Regions from separate parts of the Streptomyces sp. NPDC006925 genome, predicted to be linked through region 1. Evidence: riboswitches for the same ligand, from Rfam matches in the RefSeq annotation. Region 1 holds a riboswitch; each other region holds the start of a gene.
The links. Region 1 has a riboswitch for cobalamin ahead of metE (5-methyltetrahydropteroyltriglutamate--homocysteine S-methyltransferase). Riboswitches for the same ligand answer to the same signal wherever they lie in the genome.
Positions count from the first base shown of each region.

Region 2: linked by a shared signal. The riboswitch ahead of ACFYNS_RS00675 (energy-coupling factor ABC transporter permease) and the one ahead of metE (5-methyltetrahydropteroyltriglutamate--homocysteine S-methyltransferase) in region 1 are both predicted to bind cobalamin.
Region 3: linked by a shared signal. The riboswitch ahead of ACFYNS_RS04140 (ABC transporter substrate-binding protein) and the one ahead of metE (5-methyltetrahydropteroyltriglutamate--homocysteine S-methyltransferase) in region 1 are both predicted to bind cobalamin.
Region 4: linked by a shared signal. The riboswitch ahead of ACFYNS_RS10890 (ribonucleoside-diphosphate reductase subunit alpha) and the one ahead of metE (5-methyltetrahydropteroyltriglutamate--homocysteine S-methyltransferase) in region 1 are both predicted to bind cobalamin.

Region 1 is NZ_JBIAGB010000001.1:535,973-540,172, reverse strand. It holds gene ACFYNS_RS02520 (SCO4225 family membrane protein) at 1-195, opposite strand, end outside; gene metE (5-methyltetrahydropteroyltriglutamate--homocysteine S-methyltransferase) at 350-2,674, opposite strand; cobalamin riboswitch at 2,832-3,051, opposite strand; gene ACFYNS_RS02510 (MFS transporter) at 3,193-4,200, opposite strand, start outside.
Region 2 is NZ_JBIAGB010000001.1:139,496-143,695, forward strand. It holds gene ACFYNS_RS00660 (ATP-binding cassette domain-containing protein) at 1-240, opposite strand, end outside; gene cbiQ (cobalt ECF transporter T component CbiQ) at 237-986, opposite strand; gene ACFYNS_RS00670 (energy-coupling factor ABC transporter substrate-binding protein) at 993-1,364, opposite strand; gene ACFYNS_RS00675 (energy-coupling factor ABC transporter permease) at 1,361-2,062, opposite strand; cobalamin riboswitch at 2,092-2,274, opposite strand; gene ACFYNS_RS00680 (GNAT family N-acyltransferase) at 2,782-3,540, shown strand; gene ACFYNS_RS00685 (lysophospholipid acyltransferase family protein) at 3,537-4,200, shown strand, end outside.
Region 3 is NZ_JBIAGB010000002.1:328,698-332,897, forward strand. It holds gene ACFYNS_RS04130 (ABC transporter ATP-binding protein) at 1-21, opposite strand, end outside; gene ACFYNS_RS04135 (FecCD family ABC transporter permease) at 18-1,055, opposite strand; gene ACFYNS_RS04140 (ABC transporter substrate-binding protein) at 1,045-2,136, opposite strand; cobalamin riboswitch at 2,202-2,383, opposite strand; gene ACFYNS_RS04145 (hypothetical protein) at 2,934-3,665, opposite strand; gene ACFYNS_RS04150 (germacradienol/geosmin synthase) at 3,822-4,200, shown strand, end outside.
Region 4 is NZ_JBIAGB010000006.1:34,662-38,861, reverse strand. It holds gene ACFYNS_RS10895 (ribonucleotide-diphosphate reductase subunit beta) at 1-70, opposite strand, end outside; gene ACFYNS_RS10890 (ribonucleoside-diphosphate reductase subunit alpha) at 70-2,511, opposite strand; cobalamin riboswitch at 2,672-2,807, opposite strand; gene ACFYNS_RS10885 (GNAT family N-acetyltransferase) at 2,967-3,464, opposite strand; gene ACFYNS_RS10880 (YbdD/YjiX family protein) at 3,574-3,777, opposite strand; gene ACFYNS_RS10875 (carbon starvation CstA family protein) at 3,798-4,200, opposite strand, start outside.

The DNA of each region.
Region 1 (4,200 bases):
CAGCACGATCAGGCTGAGCGGCAGGGTCGCGAACGTGGGGATCACCCCGGCCATGGACTCCCCGCTCTCGTCCCACGCCGTGACCGCGACAGCCCACCCGATCAGGCCCACGCACACCGTGAGGTAGAGGAGCGCCGGCACGCTCGTGAGAGCCCGGCGGACGGTGCGGAGGACGGAGCGCTGCTCGGCGGTCATGGGGGAACTCCTCGTCTGTGGTGCGCACTGGCCCTGCGGCTGCGCTCTTCGCGGCTTCGGGACCATCCTGCCCCTCCTCGCGGCGCGCCGGGACATGTGCGGGCCCACGGGCCGGAGCGGCCGCGACCTGGCCGCTCCGGCCCGCGGACCGGGATCAGGACGCGCGGTGCGGCAGCTCCGCACGAACCGTTCGTGCGGCGGCGACCAGGTTCTCCAGGGAAGCCCTGGTCTCGGGCCAGCCGCGGGTCTTGAGGCCGCAGTCGGGGTTGACCCACAGCCGCTCGGGCGGGATGGCTTCGAGACCCCTGCGGAGCAGGGCTGTGGCCTCTTCGGCACCGGGCACGCGGGGGGAGTGGATGTCGTAGACGCCGGGGCCGGCTTCGCGGGGGTAGCCGTGTTCGGCCAGCTCGTGGGCGACCTGCATGTGGGAGCGGGCGGCCTCCAGGCTGATGACGTCGGCGTCCAGATCGTCGATCGCCTGCACGATGTCGCCGAACTCGGCGTAGCACATGTGGGTGTGGATCTGGGTGTCGGGCCGTACTCCGGCGGTGGTGAGGCGGAACGCCTCGGTCGCCCAGGCCAGGTAGGCATCGCGGTCGGCGGCGCGCAGCGGAAGGGTCTCGCGCAGTGCGGGTTCGTCGACCTGGATGACCGAGGTGCCGGCCGCCTCCAGGTCGCCCACTTCGTCGCGCAGCGCGAGGGCGACCTGGCGTGCCGTGTCCCCGAGGGGCTGGTCGTCGCGGACGAAGGACCAGGCGAGCATGGTGACCGGGCCGGTCAGCATGCCCTTGACGGGGCGTTCGGTCAGCGACTGGGCGTACTGCGTCCAGCGCACCGTCATCGGCTCGGGGCGGGAGAGGTCGCCGGCCAGGATCGGGGGGCGGACGTAGCGGGTGCCGTAGGACTGCACCCAGCCGTGCTGGGTGGCCAGGTAGCCGGTGAGCTGTTCGGCGAAGTACTGCACCATGTCGTTGCGTTCGGGTTCGCCGTGCACCAGCACGTCGATGCCGGCCTTCTCCTGGAAGGCCAGGACGTCGCGGATCTCGGTCCTGATCCGCTCCTCGTAGGCGTCGGTGTCGATGCGCCCGGCGCGCAGGTCGGCGCGGGCGGTGCGCAGTTCGGTCGTCTGCGGGAAGGAGCCGATGGTGGTGGTCGGCAGCACCGGCAGGCCCAGATGGGCGCGCTGGGCCGAGGTGCGATCGGCGTAGGACGGGGAGCGGCGGGTCTCGGCCTCGGTGACAGCCGCGGCCCGGGCCCGTACCGCCGGGTCGTGGGTGAGTGCGGAGTTGGTGCGGGAGGCCAGGGCGGCGCGGTTTGCGGCCAGTTCGGCGCCGATGGCGTCGGTGCCCTGTGCCAGGCCCTTGGCGAGGGTGGCGATCTCGGCGGTCTTCTGCCGGGCGAAGCTGAGCCAGCGCAGCACCTCGGGGTCGACGTCGCGTTCGGCCTGCACGTCCAGCGGCACGTGCAGCAGCGAGCAGGAGGCCGACACGTCCACCCGGCCGGCGAGACCGAGGAGGGTGCCCAGGGTGGTCAGGGACTTCTCCAGGTCGTTGATCCAGATGTTGCGGCCGTTGACGACGCCGGCCACCAGGCGCTTGCCGGGCAGGCCCCCGGCGGCGGCGAGCGCGTCGAGGTTGGCCGCGGCCGCCTCGGTGAAGTCGACCGCGAGGCCGTCGACCGGCGCCTTCGCCAGCACGGGCAGCGCGTCGCCGAGCCGGTCGAAGTAGGAGGCGACCAGCAGCTTCGGCCGGTCGGTGAGTCCGCCGAGTTCGCGGTAGGCCCGCTCGGCAGCGGCCAGCTCCTGCTGGGTGCGGTCCTGGACCAGCGCGGGCTCGTCCAGCTGGACCCATTCGGCGCCCGCAGCGCGGAGGTCGGCGAGGAGTTCGGCGTAGACCGGCAGGAGCCGCTCCAGCAGGCTCAGCGGCTGGAAGTCCGCGACGGTGCCCGGGGCGGGCTTGGCCAGCAGGAGGTAGGTGACCGGGCCGACGAGTACGGGCCGGGCGGCGAGCCCCAGCGCGAGGGCTTCCTTGAGCTCGGCGGCCTGCTTGGTGGCGTCGGCCGCGAAAACGGTGTCCGGACCGAGCTCGGGGACGAGGTAGTGGTAATTGGTGTCGAACCACTTGGTCATCTCCAGCGGTGCCACGTCCTGGGTGCCGCGGGCCATCGCGAAATAGCCGGCCAGCGTGTCGGCCGCCACGGCGGCGCGGTGCCGTGGCGGGATCGCGCCGACCATGACGCTGGTGTCCAGCATGTGGTCGTAGTAGGAGAAGTCGCCGGTGGGCACTTCGTGGATGCCGGTCTCGGCGAGCTGCCGCCAGTTGGCGGCGCGCAGGTCCTTCGCGGTCCGCCGGAGGCCGGCGGCGGTGACGCGGCCCTTCCAGTAGCCCTCGACGGCCTTCTTCAGTTCCCGGTTCGGGCCCTGGCGCGGGTAGCCGTGGACGGTGGCTCCTGCTGCCGCGGCTGCGGACTTCGCTGTCACGGAGATCTCCTTCGCGAGATGTCTCGTCGGGATCCCGGCGAGCACGAGGAGCGAAGGTGACGGAACACCGGTGGGCGACGGAAGCGCGGCTGCGTCCGTCCACCGGGATTTCTGCGCCGACCCGCCCTCGAGGTCACCGGAATGTCCGCACACACATGGGCGTGTGCGGGCAACGGGCAGGTCTTCGGACTCGCGGGCGCGCCTGCCGGTCTCCCGGCGGGCTCCTACTGGCCGTCGCTTCCCGGACCGTCGGGTCCAGTGCGTGTGACGGCTGTCGTTCCCACTCACCGCTGCGGGGCAGTCCCGGACTTCCACCGGGTTCCCTCTTACGACGTCCCGCCTGGCGGACGGGACGAACCAGCTGCCCCGCCAGCCTAGGCGCAGAGCCCCCCGCCTGGGTAGTGCGCCCCCGCGAGTCCCCGGCCCATCCGCGCCCGGTCCCGGGCGCCGGCACTCCGGAGGTGAGCGTGCCCTCTCCGACTCCGGCGGTGGCTCTGCCCGTGTCGCCCTCATGCGGTTCAGCGGTTCCGCCACGTCCCGGAGGGGTGTTCCTGCGCTGTCGGCCGATGCGGGCCAGGAGGGACCGGCCGTCGGCCCGGGGGACGAACGTCCGCCGGGCCGACGGAGGAACGCGGCGACGGGCGTGGGCGGCGGCCGCGCAGCCGGGCCGGTGCAGACGTCCCCGTCCCACGCGCCGGAAGGCCGCTCGGGAAGACCCGGCGAGGGACGCGCGCGGCGGAGTGCGTCGCCCGCCCGTCTCGTCGCATCGGGACGGGCAGGCGGCAGGTGGCGAACAGAACGACCGCGCCGAGGGCGGCACCGGCCCAGCTCAGCACGGTCACCGCCGCAGTGAGCGGCATGTGCGTGGACATCAGCCCGACGGCGACGGCCGGGGTTCCGGACCCCGCGTAGAAGAGGAGGTACAGCGCGGCCGCGATCCCGGCGCGGTGTCCGGGAGGTGTCCGCGCGTCCACCGCGCGGGCGGCCCCGCCGACGGCCAGCCCGTGTCCGGAGCCGGCGAGCAGGGCGGAGACGAGCGTTGCGGGGAGCGACGCGGCACCGCCGGTGGCCAGGAGCACCAGGCTCACGGTCAGTGCGGCGAGACCGGCGAACCGGGCCGAGCGTGCCGAGCGGCGCGCCCCGGCGCACTGCGTCAGCACCGAGCACACCAGAACTGCCGCCACCACACCTCCCGCCAGGGCCGGGCCCGCTCCGCGCGAGGTACGCGCGAGCAGCGCCGGAAGGAGCGCGAGGTAGATGCCGACGACGGCCCAGGCGAGGAACCCGGCCAGCCCCGCTGCGACGAACAACGGCCGGAGGGCGGAGGGCAGTTGCGGGCGGGCCGGGCGCCACCGTCGGCGGGCTCCCGCGGAGGCCCCCGGATCGGGCTCGGGTATGTTCCGGCGCATCAGGTGCCAGACCCGGGCCAGCAGCGCCAGGTGCAGCAGGTAGGGGGTGACCAGGGGGGCCGGCGCGTACTGGGCGAGTACCCCCGAGACGGCGGGGCCCGCGGCGGTGCCTGCCGC
Region 2 (4,200 bases), 400 kb from region 1:
CCGGGTGAGGCCCTTGCGGTCGTACCGGACCGGGTCGCCCGCCACCGCCAGTTGCCCCGTCCGAGGCCGCAACCCGCCGCTGAGCAGCCGCATCAGGGTGGTCTTGCCGCTGCCGTTGCGGCCCAGGAGGGCGAGGGCGCGGCCCTCGCGCACCTCGAAGTCGAGGGCGCTGAGCACGACCGGGCCGTCCTCGTACGCGAAGGACACGCCCCGCAGGGCGACCAGGGCCGACTCGTTCATGACAGCGGACTCTCCAATCCGAGGGTGGCTGCGGTGACGGCGGCGAGCAGCAGCAGGCTCGCGGCGGTGAAGCGGACGGAGACGCGCGCTTCGGGCACCAGGACGCGCAGGGTGCCCTCGTAGCCCCGTCCGGCGAGACCGGCCTGGAGCCGGGCTGCCCGGTCGAAGGCGCGTACGAAAGCGATCGCGCCGAGCCCGGCTGTGGAACGCCACTGCGCGGCCCGTGTGGTGTGTCCGAGCCGGGCGGCCTGCGCCTCCCGGACGCGGCGCATGGAATCGAGGAGCAGGAAGCCGGTGCGGTACGTCATCAGCGCGACGTCCACCACGGGCGCGGGCACCCCGGCCCGGACCAGACGCGGCAGCAGGTCGGACATCGGGGTGGTGAAGGCGAACAGGAGCACACCGAGCGAGGCCGCGGAGGTGCGCAGCAGCAGCCGGCCCGCGCGGGCGAGGCCGCCGTCGGCCAGGGTGACGAACCCGTCCGGGCCGCCGACCTGGAACAGCAGGGTGACCGCTCCGGTCACGCAGAAGCCCACCGGCACCCGGTACGCCCGCCAGAGTCTGCGGGCGGGCACCCCCGCCGGGCCCAGCAGCACGATGAGAGCCGTCCCGAGCACGAGTGCCGCGCCGGGCCAGGGCGGCAGCGAGATGGCCAGGACGGTCAGCCCCAGCCCGAGCACGGCTTTGTCCACGGGGTGGCGGCGGCGCCAGCGGCTGCTGTGCGCCGCCGCGTCGATGGGCAGCACAGCGGGTCAGGCCCGCCCGGTGGCGGACTCGTCGGCGCCGCTGTCGGTGCGCTCGTCGGCCTGCCGCGCCCGGGCGGCCCGCTGCTCGCCCTGGCGGCGGCCGCGGCGCAGTCCGAAGTAGTAGGCCAGGACGCCCGCGCCGAGGGCGGCCTGCAGCGCGAAGAGCGCCGACTCGATCTCGCCGGAGGGTGGTTCGTACAGCGGCGAGAACCACGGCTCGTAGTCCGGCTCCAGCTCGGTGATGGCCGTCTCGGCCTGCGCGTCGGACCCGGCGAACGGCTCCTCCTTGTCGTCGCCGAGCCCCAGGGCCAGCGGCAGGACGGCGAGTGCCGCCACGAGGACGAGCAGCAGCGCGTTGATCTTGGTGTTGCGCTTCATCGTGCCGCCGCCTCCGTCTCGGTCCGGTTCCGCTTGCCCGACAGGAGCACGCCGAGCCGGGTCAGTTCGCCCTTGCTGGACTGCACCAGCAGGCGCATGACGAGCACCGTGAGGAGTCCCTCGCTGATCGCGAGCGGAATCTGGGTGACCGCGAAGATGGAACCGAACTTGCCCAGTGCGCCGAGGAAGCCGCTGCTCGGGTCGGGGAAGGCGAGCGCGAGCTGCACGCTGGTGACGCAGTAGGTGGACAGGTCGGCGACGAACGCGCCGGCGAACACCCCGACCATCAGCGGCGCGCCGAAGCGCCGCAGCAGCCGGTACGCACCGTACCCGGCCCACGGCCCGACGATCGCCATCGAGAAGACGTTGGCGCCGAGCGTGGTCAGCCCGCCGTGGGCGAGCAGCAGCGCCTGGAACAGCAGGACGATGGTGCCCAGCACGGCCATGATCGGCGGCCGGAACAGGATGGCCCCCAGACCGGTACCGGTGGGGTGGGAACAACTGCCGGTGACCGATGGCAGCTTCAGTGCCGACAGGACGAACGTGAAAGCGCCCGCGGCTCCCAGCAGCAGGGTGCTCTCGGGATGCTCCCTGACCTCACGGGTCAGGGACCGGGCTCCGTGGACGACGAACGGCGCCGCCGCGACGCCCCAGGCGACCGCGTGCGCCGGAGGCAGAAAACCCTCGGCTATGTGCATGGCTCAGCAGACCCTCTCCAGCACCTCGTGGATGGACGACGTGCCTTGGCCGGTCTCCTGGCTCACGGGTACACCGCCCGCACTCCGCCTTCCCGGGTCCGAGGACCCAGTGGCTGCCCGCAAGGGCCGGAGCCGGCATTCCCGATCACAGTGGCGAGGGCCGCACCGGTTTCACACCGGATTTCCCGTTCACCAAGGCGTGGCGACACTAGTCGCACACACGTCAGGTGACAAGCCGGGGGCAGGGAGTGCGAAAGCGGAGGTCACCTCCGCGTCCCGGGTCGCGCACCCCGGCGGACGCGCACCGGCGCGCAATGGTAGGGGCGTGCGCGCGGAGTGCTCTCGCGGTGCCGGCCGCACAGGTGCACGGCGCACCGGATCGGGCCGGCAGGCGGCAACGCGCACCGGGGGCACGGAAGGTGCACGAAACCCGGCGATTCGCCCGGAGAGGTCCCCCTGCGCGGCCCGTCCCCGCGCGGCACCCGCCGAGCCGGAACCCCCGGTTCAGGCGGCTGATGCCTGGGGGCCATCACCCGGCCCGCCCGCGGCGCTACTCATGACCCGGCGGGACGTGCTCCCGAAGGACACCGGGCGAGCCCCACCGCCCGGAACCGGGGCACGTGCCGCTGCGAGAAGTCCGGGTCCGTGCGGGCCCGGCCTCGCCCACCGCCCGACCCGGTCCGCCGGGCCGGGCACGAGCCTGCTGAGGAGACACCACGATGACCACCTCATACACGGCAAGGGAAAGCGCCGCCTACACCGCGGCCGTCGCCGACTCCGCGGCCGAGGTGCGGGCCGCGCAGCGGCTCCGCCACCAGGTGTTCGGCGAGGAGATGGGGGCCGCTGCCGGGTCCCGCTCATCCGGCCTCGACGTGGACGCCTTCGACTCCGCCGCGGACCATCTGATCGTCACGGACACCGCCACGGGTGACGTCGTCGGCACCTACCGCCTCCTGCCGCCGGGCAGGGTCCGGCACTCCTACGCGGACGGCGAGTTCGACCTGGGAGCGCTGGCGGGGATCCGCACGTCGATGATCGAGGCGGGGCGGTCGTGCGTGCATCCCGGCCACCGCTCCGGAGCGGTGATCAATCTGATGTGGTCGGCGCTCGCCCGCTACGTGCTGCTGTCGGGGCACCGCTACCTGGCGGGATGCGCCTCGGTACCGCTGGCGGACGGCGGGCGGAGTGCGGCGCACACGTGGGCGCTGTGCGCGGCACGCCATGCGCCGCCCTCCGGCATGGAGGTCTTCCCACACCGCCCGTGGCGGCCGTCGGCGCCGGTGCGGGTGGCGGAACCGGCCAGGGCCCGCTCCGCGCTGCTCCCGCCGCTGCTGCGCGGGTACCTGCGGCTCGGCGCATGGGTGTGCGGAGCCCCCGCCCACGACCCGGAGTTCGGCGTCGCCGACTTCTTCGTGGTGCTCGACATGGAGCAGTTGAACGACCGCTACCACCGCTACTTCCTCGGGGAGCCGAGATGAGCTGCTGGACCGTGGCCTCACCCTGCACCGTGCGGTGCGCAGCCCACCGGGTACCACCGGTGGCCGCCGCCGTACGGGCGCGCCGGTACGCGGCACTGGCCGGCGCGCTGCTCCGGGGGCTGGCGAGCGGTCCGCGCCTCGCCTGCGGGGAGGTGCTGCGCACCCAGGCGCGGGGGGTGATCCGGGCGCTCGGTGCCACGCTGGAGGCCCCGGCGTCCCTCTCCGGCCGGCGCCGGCGTCCGGGCGAGACGGGCTCGCTGATCGTCTCCGACCACATCTCCTGGCTCGACGCGCTCGCGCTGCTGGCCGTCGAACCGGCGACCGCGCTCGCCAAACGGGAGGTGGCGCAGTGGCCGCTGTTCGGTCCCCTGGCGCAACGCGCGGGGGTGCAGTTCATCGACCGGGACCGGATCCGTACGCTGCCCGACACGGTGGCGCAGGTGGCGGCCGTGCTGCGCGGGGGCCGTTCGGTGCTGGTCTTTCCGCAGGGCACCACGTGGTGCACCGAGTCGGGCAGCGGATTCCGCCGCGCCCTCTTCCAGGCCGCGGTCGACGCCGAAGCTCCGGTGCGGCCTGTGACGGTCAGCTACCGGCAGGGCGGCGAACCCAGCACGGTGGCGGCCTTCCTCGGCGACGACACGTTCACCGCTTCGCTGCACC
Region 3 (4,200 bases), on a different contig from region 1:
CAGGGCGTGCGGCGGCGTCACCCCATCACCCCCTCGGCGCGCCGGGTGCGGCGCAACAGCCACAGGAAGAACGGCCCGCCGGTGAGAGCCGTCAGCACACCGACCGGGATCTCCTCGGGCGCTGCGACGGTGCGCGCCGCCAGATCGGCCAGCACCAGGAAGGCCGCCCCGCCCAGCGCCGCGACGGGGAGCAGCGCCCGGTGCCCGGCACCGACCGCCATCCGCGCCGCGTGCGGCACCATCAGCCCGACGAAGCCGATCGCGCCGCTCACCGTGACCAGCACCGCCGTCACCAGGGAGGCCAGCACGAACGAGGCCGCGCGGAAGCGTCCGGTGTCCAGCCCCAGCACGGTGGCGCCCTCCTCACCGACCAGCAGCAGATCCAGCGGCCTGGCCAGCGCCAGCAGCAGGGCGAGCCCGGCGCCCAGCACCAGCGCGGGCAGCAGCAGGGTCTGCCAGCGGGCCTGGCCCAGCCCGCCCAGCGTCCAGAAGAGGATGGCCCGCAGATGCTCGTTCTCCGCGGAGGTCACCAGCACCAGGCTGGTCAGCGCGGAGAGCACGTACTGCACCGCGACTCCGGCCAGCACCAGTCGTCCCGTCGTCACCGCCGCGCCGCTCCGCGCCATCGCGTAGACGGTCACCATCGCCAGCAGCGCCCCGGCGAACGCGCCCGCCTGCATCGAGACGGCCCCGACGCCCAGGACGACGACCAGGACGGCGCCCGTGGAGGCGCCGGAGGAGATGCCCAGCAGATACGGATCGGCCAGCGGATTGCGCACCAGTGCCTGCAGCACCGCGCCCACCAGTGCCAGTCCGGCGCCGACGACGGCGGCCAGCAGCACCCGCGGCAGCCGCACATCGAGCACGATGGTGGTGAACGGGCCCGGCTGCGCCCGGCCGGTCAGGGCCGCCAGCACGTCGGGGAGCGGGATCCGGGCCGCGCCGAGCGCCAGCCCGGCCAGCGCCCCGGCGACCAGGACGGTGGCCAGCACGCCGCAGACCAGGGCGCACCGCAGCGGATCGGCGGAGGCGCGCGGCGCGGTGCTACTGCGCACCGGTGTCCTCCGGGCGCAGCTGCCGGGCCAGCGCGTCCACCGCGTCGGGCACCCGCGGGCCCAGTACCGCCGAGGAGAGCGGCAGCACGGCGAACCGCTCGTGCTCGATCGCGGGCACGTCGGCCAGCGCGGGGTCCTCCAGCAGCCGCTTCTTCTTCTGCGCGACGGTCGTTCCGCCGTAGTCGTAGATCACCACGACCTCCGGCTCGCGCTTGACGACCTGCTCCCAGGAGACGTCGGCGAACGTCTTGTCGAGGTCGGCGAAGACGTTGCGGGCGCCGGCCCGGCGCAGGATCTCGTCGCCGATGCCCGCGCCGCCCGCCGTGAACGCGGAGCTCTCCCCGCTGTCGTAGACGAACACCCGGGTGCTCTCCGTCCCCTTCAGCCGCTTCGCGGTGGCTGCCAGCTGCCGGTCCTGCTTCCTGACCAGCGCCGCGGCGCGTTCCGGTACGCCGAAGATCCGGCCGACCTCCCGGAACTCCCGGTGCAGCGTGTCGATGTCCACGTCCTCGGTGCAGGACTCCAGGTCGAGCCGGGTCGTGATGCCGCTCTCCCGCAGTGCCGCGCGCGACCGGCCCTCCGTCTTGTCGAAGGAGCTGGCGTAGCCGCCGTAGACGAAGTCCGGTGCGGCGCCCAGCAGCGTCTCTTTGGACGGGTACTTCTTCGCCAGGACGTCGATGCCCTGGTAGGCCTTCGCGTAGCGGGGCAGGATCCGGTCGTCCAGGTAGGCGGTGCCGACCATCCGGTCCTGCAGGCCGAGCGCCAGCATGATCTCGGTGACGTGCTGGTTCATGGTCACCGCCCGCTGCGGCGGCTCGGTGAAGGTGGTCTTCACCCCGCAGTTGGTGACGGTGTACGGGAAGCCCTCGGCGGAGGAGCCGCGCGCGTCTCCGCCTCCGTCGCCGGACCCCCCGGCGCAGGCGGTCACGGATATCAGCAGCAGCGAGGTGAGGACCGCGCGGCCGGTGCGGTGCGGCGGGCGCGGGTGTGCGGCGGTCCGGCCGGCGGCGGCCGAGCGGTTGCGGGCGGCTCCCGGGGGACGGCCCGGCACGAGGGCGCGGATGCGGCGCGGTCGGCGCATGGCCAGCAGATCCTTCTCCGTCAGAGGCCCGATCGCGGGGCCCGGCGTCGTACCGCGCCGGGGGCTTTCCGGGCGCGGCCGCCAGCAGGTCTTCGGACTCGGGACTGCGGGGGCGGTGCGCCTTCCCGGGGGCTGCGCCCCAGTGGCCTCGTGCACGCCCCAGTCCCACACCGCTGCGCGTCAGCTCCGGATTCGCACCGGATTCCCTGACCCGATCAAGGGTTTGACTGGCTGCTGCAACGTACCACGCACCCGGACGCCGGGGACGGGCGCGGCAGTGCCCCGGAACCCTGCGTAGGGGGAGAGGAGAAGGGACCCCGGGGCTTTACCCGGCCCCGGGGTCCTGGGTGCCGCTCGTTCGCACGCCCTGACGGTTCATGGGCGGATCGTTCGGCGATGTCCTCGCGTGGAGCCACTCCACCACGGCGCAGCGTGGACGCGCCGGCTGGGTTCGAACCAGCGTCTCGAGGTCGTCACCGCCCCGGTTGCCGGGCGATGAACGGCGATGCTGAGCGTGGAGCGAGAGGTTGAGACTGACCGGCGCCTGCGAGACACAGTGCGGCCGGGGGTTCACACATCAGCTTCAGTTTCAGCTTTGCGCTCCTGGCGCACCCCGGGCCGACGGGGCGTCGGCCCCTGGCCCGGGGAGTCTGGGGTGTCGGTCGGTCGCGGGCACTCTCCCGGATCGGTCGGGTGGACGGCACACGGACAGCCGTACGGTCAGGATACGGAGGGTCGGGGACGCGGAGGTCCGGGACGCGGACGCCCGCACCGGAGCGGGGCACCGGTGCGAGCGGTCAGGCGAACAGGTACCCGAAGACGGCCTCGCCGGCCCGCTTGTCGGCGACCTCGGTCCCGTTGGCCTCCTCGCGGGCGAACTTCACCGCGGCCGCGAGCTTGTCCAGCCGCTCCAGCAGTTCGTTGACCCGTCGGGCCGGGAGGGCCCCGGAGTACTTGACCGTGGTCCAGTAGCCGACGGGGATGTCCTCGTAGTAGACCTCGACCTGGGCCGGGTGCTTCTCGGTGGCCTCCGCCTTCACGTGGTTGCGCGGCACCTTCTTGGTGCGCACCGTGCGGACCTGCTCCGTCTTCCACCAGTCGGTGGAGGGGTCGATCTCCCACGCCTCGGCGCCGTCCAGGATCGGCAGCTTCCGCAGGAACGAGCCGAGCTCGCCCAGCTGCTTCTCCAGGAACAGCAGGTAGGAGACCGGCACGTCGGAGAGCACCGTACGGCCGTCGACCGAGACGTCCGCGCGGGCTGTGAGGTTCGACCAGTCCTTGGTGGCCGTCACATCGAACAGCCGCGTGAGGATCTTCGCCGTTTCCTTCAGTACATCCTCGGCCTTGACCTGGACGCGTGTCGACTCCGGCGGAAGCTGCTCGCCCTCTTCGTCCTTGGGCTGGTACGTACGCGAGATACCCGCGAGCATCTGCGGTTTCGTCAGCCCGTGCTGGGCCTGCGCCAGGTCCTGCACCACCTTGGACTTGACGCCCTTCTCGACTGCGATGATCTGATTCAGCTTCGCCACGAAAGCGAAGCTAGCAGCCCGACTCGGCGCACAGCCAACGGTTTTGTTCGACAGCGCCTCGGAGCGCCCCTCACACATCCGGGTGAAAAAGGATGTTCGTCATTCCAGGCCGGGTAGGCCGATCCCGCACCGAATCGACGAGCCGAGGGACGAACGTTGTCGCAACCCTTCGAACTGCCCGACTTCTACGTGCCCTACCCCGCCCGTCTCAACCCGCACGTCGACCAGGCGCGCACCCATTCCCGGGAGTGGGCACGGCAGATGGGAATGCTGGAGGGGTCCGGGATCTGGGACACCGCCGACCTGGACGCGCACGACTACGCGCTGCTGTGCGCCTACACCCACCCCGACGCCACCGCCGACGACCTGGCGCTGGTCACCGACTGGTACGTGTGGGTCTTCTTCTTCGACGACCATTTCCTGGAAGAGTTCAAACGCACCCAGGACCGCGTGGGCGGCAAGGCGTATCTGGACCGGCTGCCGCTGTTCATGCCGCTGGAGGACGACCCGACGGTGCCGCCGCCCCGGCCCGCCA
Region 4 (4,200 bases), on a different contig from region 1:
TCGGGCGCAGCGTCAGTTCGAAGCCCGGGTCGAGCAGGTTCTTGGCGGCTGTCGGGTCGCTCGTCGTCATTACTGGCATGCCTCGCAGGACTCGGGGTTTTCCAGGGAGCAGGCGAGGGCCTCGTCGGCCGTCGCGGGAGCGGGGGTGGGGGTGGGCGCGTGCACCGAAGCGGTGGCCCCGGCCGCCTGCGCGATCCGGGTCGCGGGGCGCGAGCGCAGGTAGTACGTGGTCTTGATGCCGCGTTTCCAGGCGTAGGCGTACATCGAGCTGAGCTTCCCGATGGTGGGCGAGGACAGGAAGAGGTTCAGCGACTGGCTCTGGTCCAGATACGGGGTGCGGGCCGCGGCCATGTCGATCAGCGCCCGCTGCGGGGTCTCCCAGGCCGTCCGGTAGAGCGCGCGGACCTGCGCGGGTACCCACTCCAGCTCCTGCACCGAGCCGTTGGCCTCGCGCAGCGCCTCGCGGGCGCGCGTGTCCCACAGCCCCAGCCGCTTCAACTCCGCGACCAGATAGGTGTTCACCTGGAGGAACTCGCCGCTGAGCGTCTCGCGCTTGAACAGGTTGGAGACCTGCGGCTCGATGCACTCGTACACCCCCGCGATGGAGGCGATGGTCGCCGTCGGCGCGATCGCCAGCAGCAGTGAGTTGCGCATCCCGGTCCGGGCGATCCGCCGCCGCAGCGCCTCCCACCGCTGCGGCCAGGCCCGTTCCCCGGCCGTCGCCGGATAGTGGTCGGGGTGCAGTACGCCGCGCGCCGTGCGGGTCGCCTCCCACGCGGGCAGCGGCCCGTGCCGCTCGGCCAGCTCGGCGGAGGTCTCGTAGGCGGCCAGCATGATGCGCTCGGCGATCCGGGTGGACAGCTCGCGGGCCTGTGGGGAGTCGAAGGGCAGCCCGAGCCGGAAGAAGACGTCCTGCAGGCCCATCACTCCCAGGCCCACCGGCCGCCAGCGGGAGTTGGAAGCGGCGGCCTGAGCGGTCGGATAGAAGTTGATGTCCACCACGCGGTCCAGGAATGTCACAGCTGTGCGGACCGTGGCGTCCAGCCGCTCCCAGTCCATCCGGTCCGTCAGCGGGCCGCCGTCGTCCTCGCTCAGGTGCGCGGCCAGGTTCACCGAGCCCAGGTTGCAGACGGCGGTCTCCCCGTCGTCGGTGACCTCCAGGATCTCCGTGCACAGGTTCGAGGAGTGCACGATGTTGCCGGGTTCCGCGGTCTGGTTGGAGGTGCGGTTCGCGGCGTCCTTGAACGTCATCCAGCCGTTTCCGGTCTGTGCGAGGGTGCGCATCATCGCGCCGTACAGCTGCCGCGCGGGCAGCCGTTTGACCGCGCGCCCCTCGGCCTCGGCGCGGCGGTAGGCGGCGTCGAACTCCTCGCCCCACAGGTCCACCAGTTCCGGTGTCTCGGACGGGGAGAAGAGCGACCACTGCTCGTCCGCCTCGACCCGGCGCATGAACTCGTCCGGGATCCAGTGCGCCAGGTTGAGGTTGTGGGTGCGGCGCGCGTCCTCCCCGGTGTTGTCCCGCAGCTCCAGGAACTCCTCCAGGTCCGCGTGCCAGGTCTCCAGGTAGACGCAGGCCGCCCCCTTGCGGCGGCCGCCCTGGTTGACCGCGGCCACGGACGCGTCCAGCGTGCGCAGGAACGGCACGATGCCGTTCGAGTGGCCGTTGGTCCCCCGGATCAGCGCTCCGCGGGAGCGGATCCTGGAATACGACAGGCCGATGCCGCCCGCGTGCTTGGACAGCCGCGCGACCTGCTGGTAGCGCTCGTAGATCGAGTCCAGCTCGTCCTGGGGGGAGTCGAGCAGATAGCACGAGGACATCTGCGGGTGGCGGGTGCCGGAGTTGAAGAGTGTGGGGGAGGAGGGCAGGTAGGCGAGGGAGCTGGTGAGCCGGTAGAAGTCGGCCACCTCCGTGAGGGCCTGCGGCGACTCGTCAACGGCCAGTCCGCAGGCCACCCGGAGCAGGAAGTGCTGCGGCGTCTCGACCGGGCGCCGGGTGAGGGGGTGCCGGAGCAGATAGCGGGAGTGGACCGTCCGCAGCCCGAAGTACCCGAACCGGTCGTCGGCGCCGTCCTCGACGGCCTCCCGCGCCAGCGCGTCCAGCCGGTCGGCGTGCCGGCGGACGAACGCGTGCGTGCCGTCCGCGATCAGCCCCTCGGCGTGGCCCAGCGCCACCGCGTCGGAGAACGAGACGACGCCTTCCACGGCCGCCTCGTCCCGGATCGCGCGGGTCAGCAGCCGCGCCGCCAGCCGGGAGTACGCGGGGTCCTCGCTGATGCGGCTGGCCGCGGACTCGATGGCCAGGGTGCGCAGTTCCACCGCGTCCGCGCCCGGTTGCCTGCCGCGCAGCGCCGCGGCCAGTACCGGTGCCGGGTCCGCGTCCGGGAGGTCGGCGGTGAGCGCGGCGAGGGTCGCGCGCAATGCGGCGGCCGAAGGGTCCTCGCCGGCCTCGTCCCCCGTGGCGGTGCCGGGGGTGGCGGGTGCCGGAAGGGTGGGGGCGGTGGTGACGGTCACGCGGTGCTCTCCCTCGCTGCTCACTGGCCGTGGGCAGCGGCACGGAGGGAGAGGCGCGCGCCCGGCCGCCCCGCTCTGGCACCGAGCCCGGTTCCGGGCCCGGAACCCTGTTCAGGGCACGGCGCGCTCCGCCCACCGGTCCAACCCACGAGACCTGGACGTTCATCAGGCCGCCGCCGGCAGGTACTCGGACTCGCGGGCGGGCTCGCGCCGGCCCCTCACCGTTGCGGGACAGTTCCGGATTCGCACCGGATTCCCCTGCGTCGAGGGCGACAGCCGTGAGACACCATACATCTTGTGCTCGACCTAAGCAGGCACCCCATATCTTGTGCCGTCCTGGGTCGTGTCGGGAACCGGTGCCGGCCCCCTGCGGCGCCCCTGGCGCGGCGCGGGGTGCGGGCACGGAGACCGGTCACCCGGGCCGGGCGCGGCGCGTGGCCCGGGCGGGGAAGCGTTCACAGGCGCAGCGCGTAGGCCCACAGGGTGACGCCCGGGACCGGACTCCAGTCCCGATCGGGGTCCCGGCGGAACCCGAGGCGCCGGTAGAGGCGGTGGGCGGCGTGCATGGTCGGCTGGGTCGAGAGCACCAGCCCCGAAAGCCCCAGCGCGCGGGCCCGCTCCGAGCAGGCTGTCACCAGCGCCTCCCCGACCCCGCGTCCGCGTGCCGACTCGCGCACGCCGAGCATCCGGAACTCGCCCTCGCCCTCGCGCGCCCGCTCCGCGAAGGGCCCGCCGCGGCCGACGAAGGTGACGGTGCCCAGCAGTTCGCCCTGGTGCCCCTCGGCCACGAGCAGTTCCGCGTGGTCGGCGCGGCCCGCCGCGTCCCGCAGGGTCTCCAGATACGGGTCCGCCTCGCCGAGGTCCAGCAGCCCGCCGCTCAGGTAGGCCCGGGCGACCAACTCACCGAGCTCCGGGTACTCCTCGGGCCTGGCCGTTCTCACGGTGATGTCCATGCCGGTCATCATCCGCCACACCACCGACACCGCGGCCCGCCGCCGGCTGCCGCAAGGCGTAGCCGGGGTGGCCGGCGGCGCCGCTCGACCGCACCCGGCGGGCGCGTGCTCAGCAGCAGCGGAAGCCCTCGCGCGGGTCGCCCTCGCGGGCGTCGGTGCGGCGCCGCTCGAACTCCTTCCTGCTGGGGACCTCCGCGTCCGGGCCCTGGTGCCGGCGCACATGGGCCACATACCGGTCGTAGGCGCTCTCGTCGGTCAGCTCGCGCAGGTACCAGCGCACCCAGCGTCCGGCCCGCAGCACCGGGCGCACCATCCGGTCGGCGGCGGCCGCGCTCACCGGGAGCCCCCGCCGTCTCCGCCGCCGGACGGCCCGGCGGCGGCCGCCTCGGCCAGCTCGGCCTTCTCCTCCTTGGTGGCGATCAGCCCGGCGGGCGCCGTCAGCGTCGACTCCCGGTACGGCGCCTCGTGCATCCTCGTGCCCTCCGGGTCGCGCACCGCGCGCACGCAGGTCCGGGCCGCGTCGGCGAGGACGACGATGACCAGCAGCGCGAAGAGCGCCGAGAGGACCCCGTCCACGGTCGAGTTGGTGACCACCGTGTGCATGTCGTCCATGCTCTTGGCGGGGGCGATGACCTTCCCCTGGTCGATGGCCTCCTGGTAGTCGGCGCGCTGCTGGAAGAAGCCGATCTTCGGGTCGGTGGAGAAGACCTTCTGCCAGCTGGCCGTCAGTGTGACG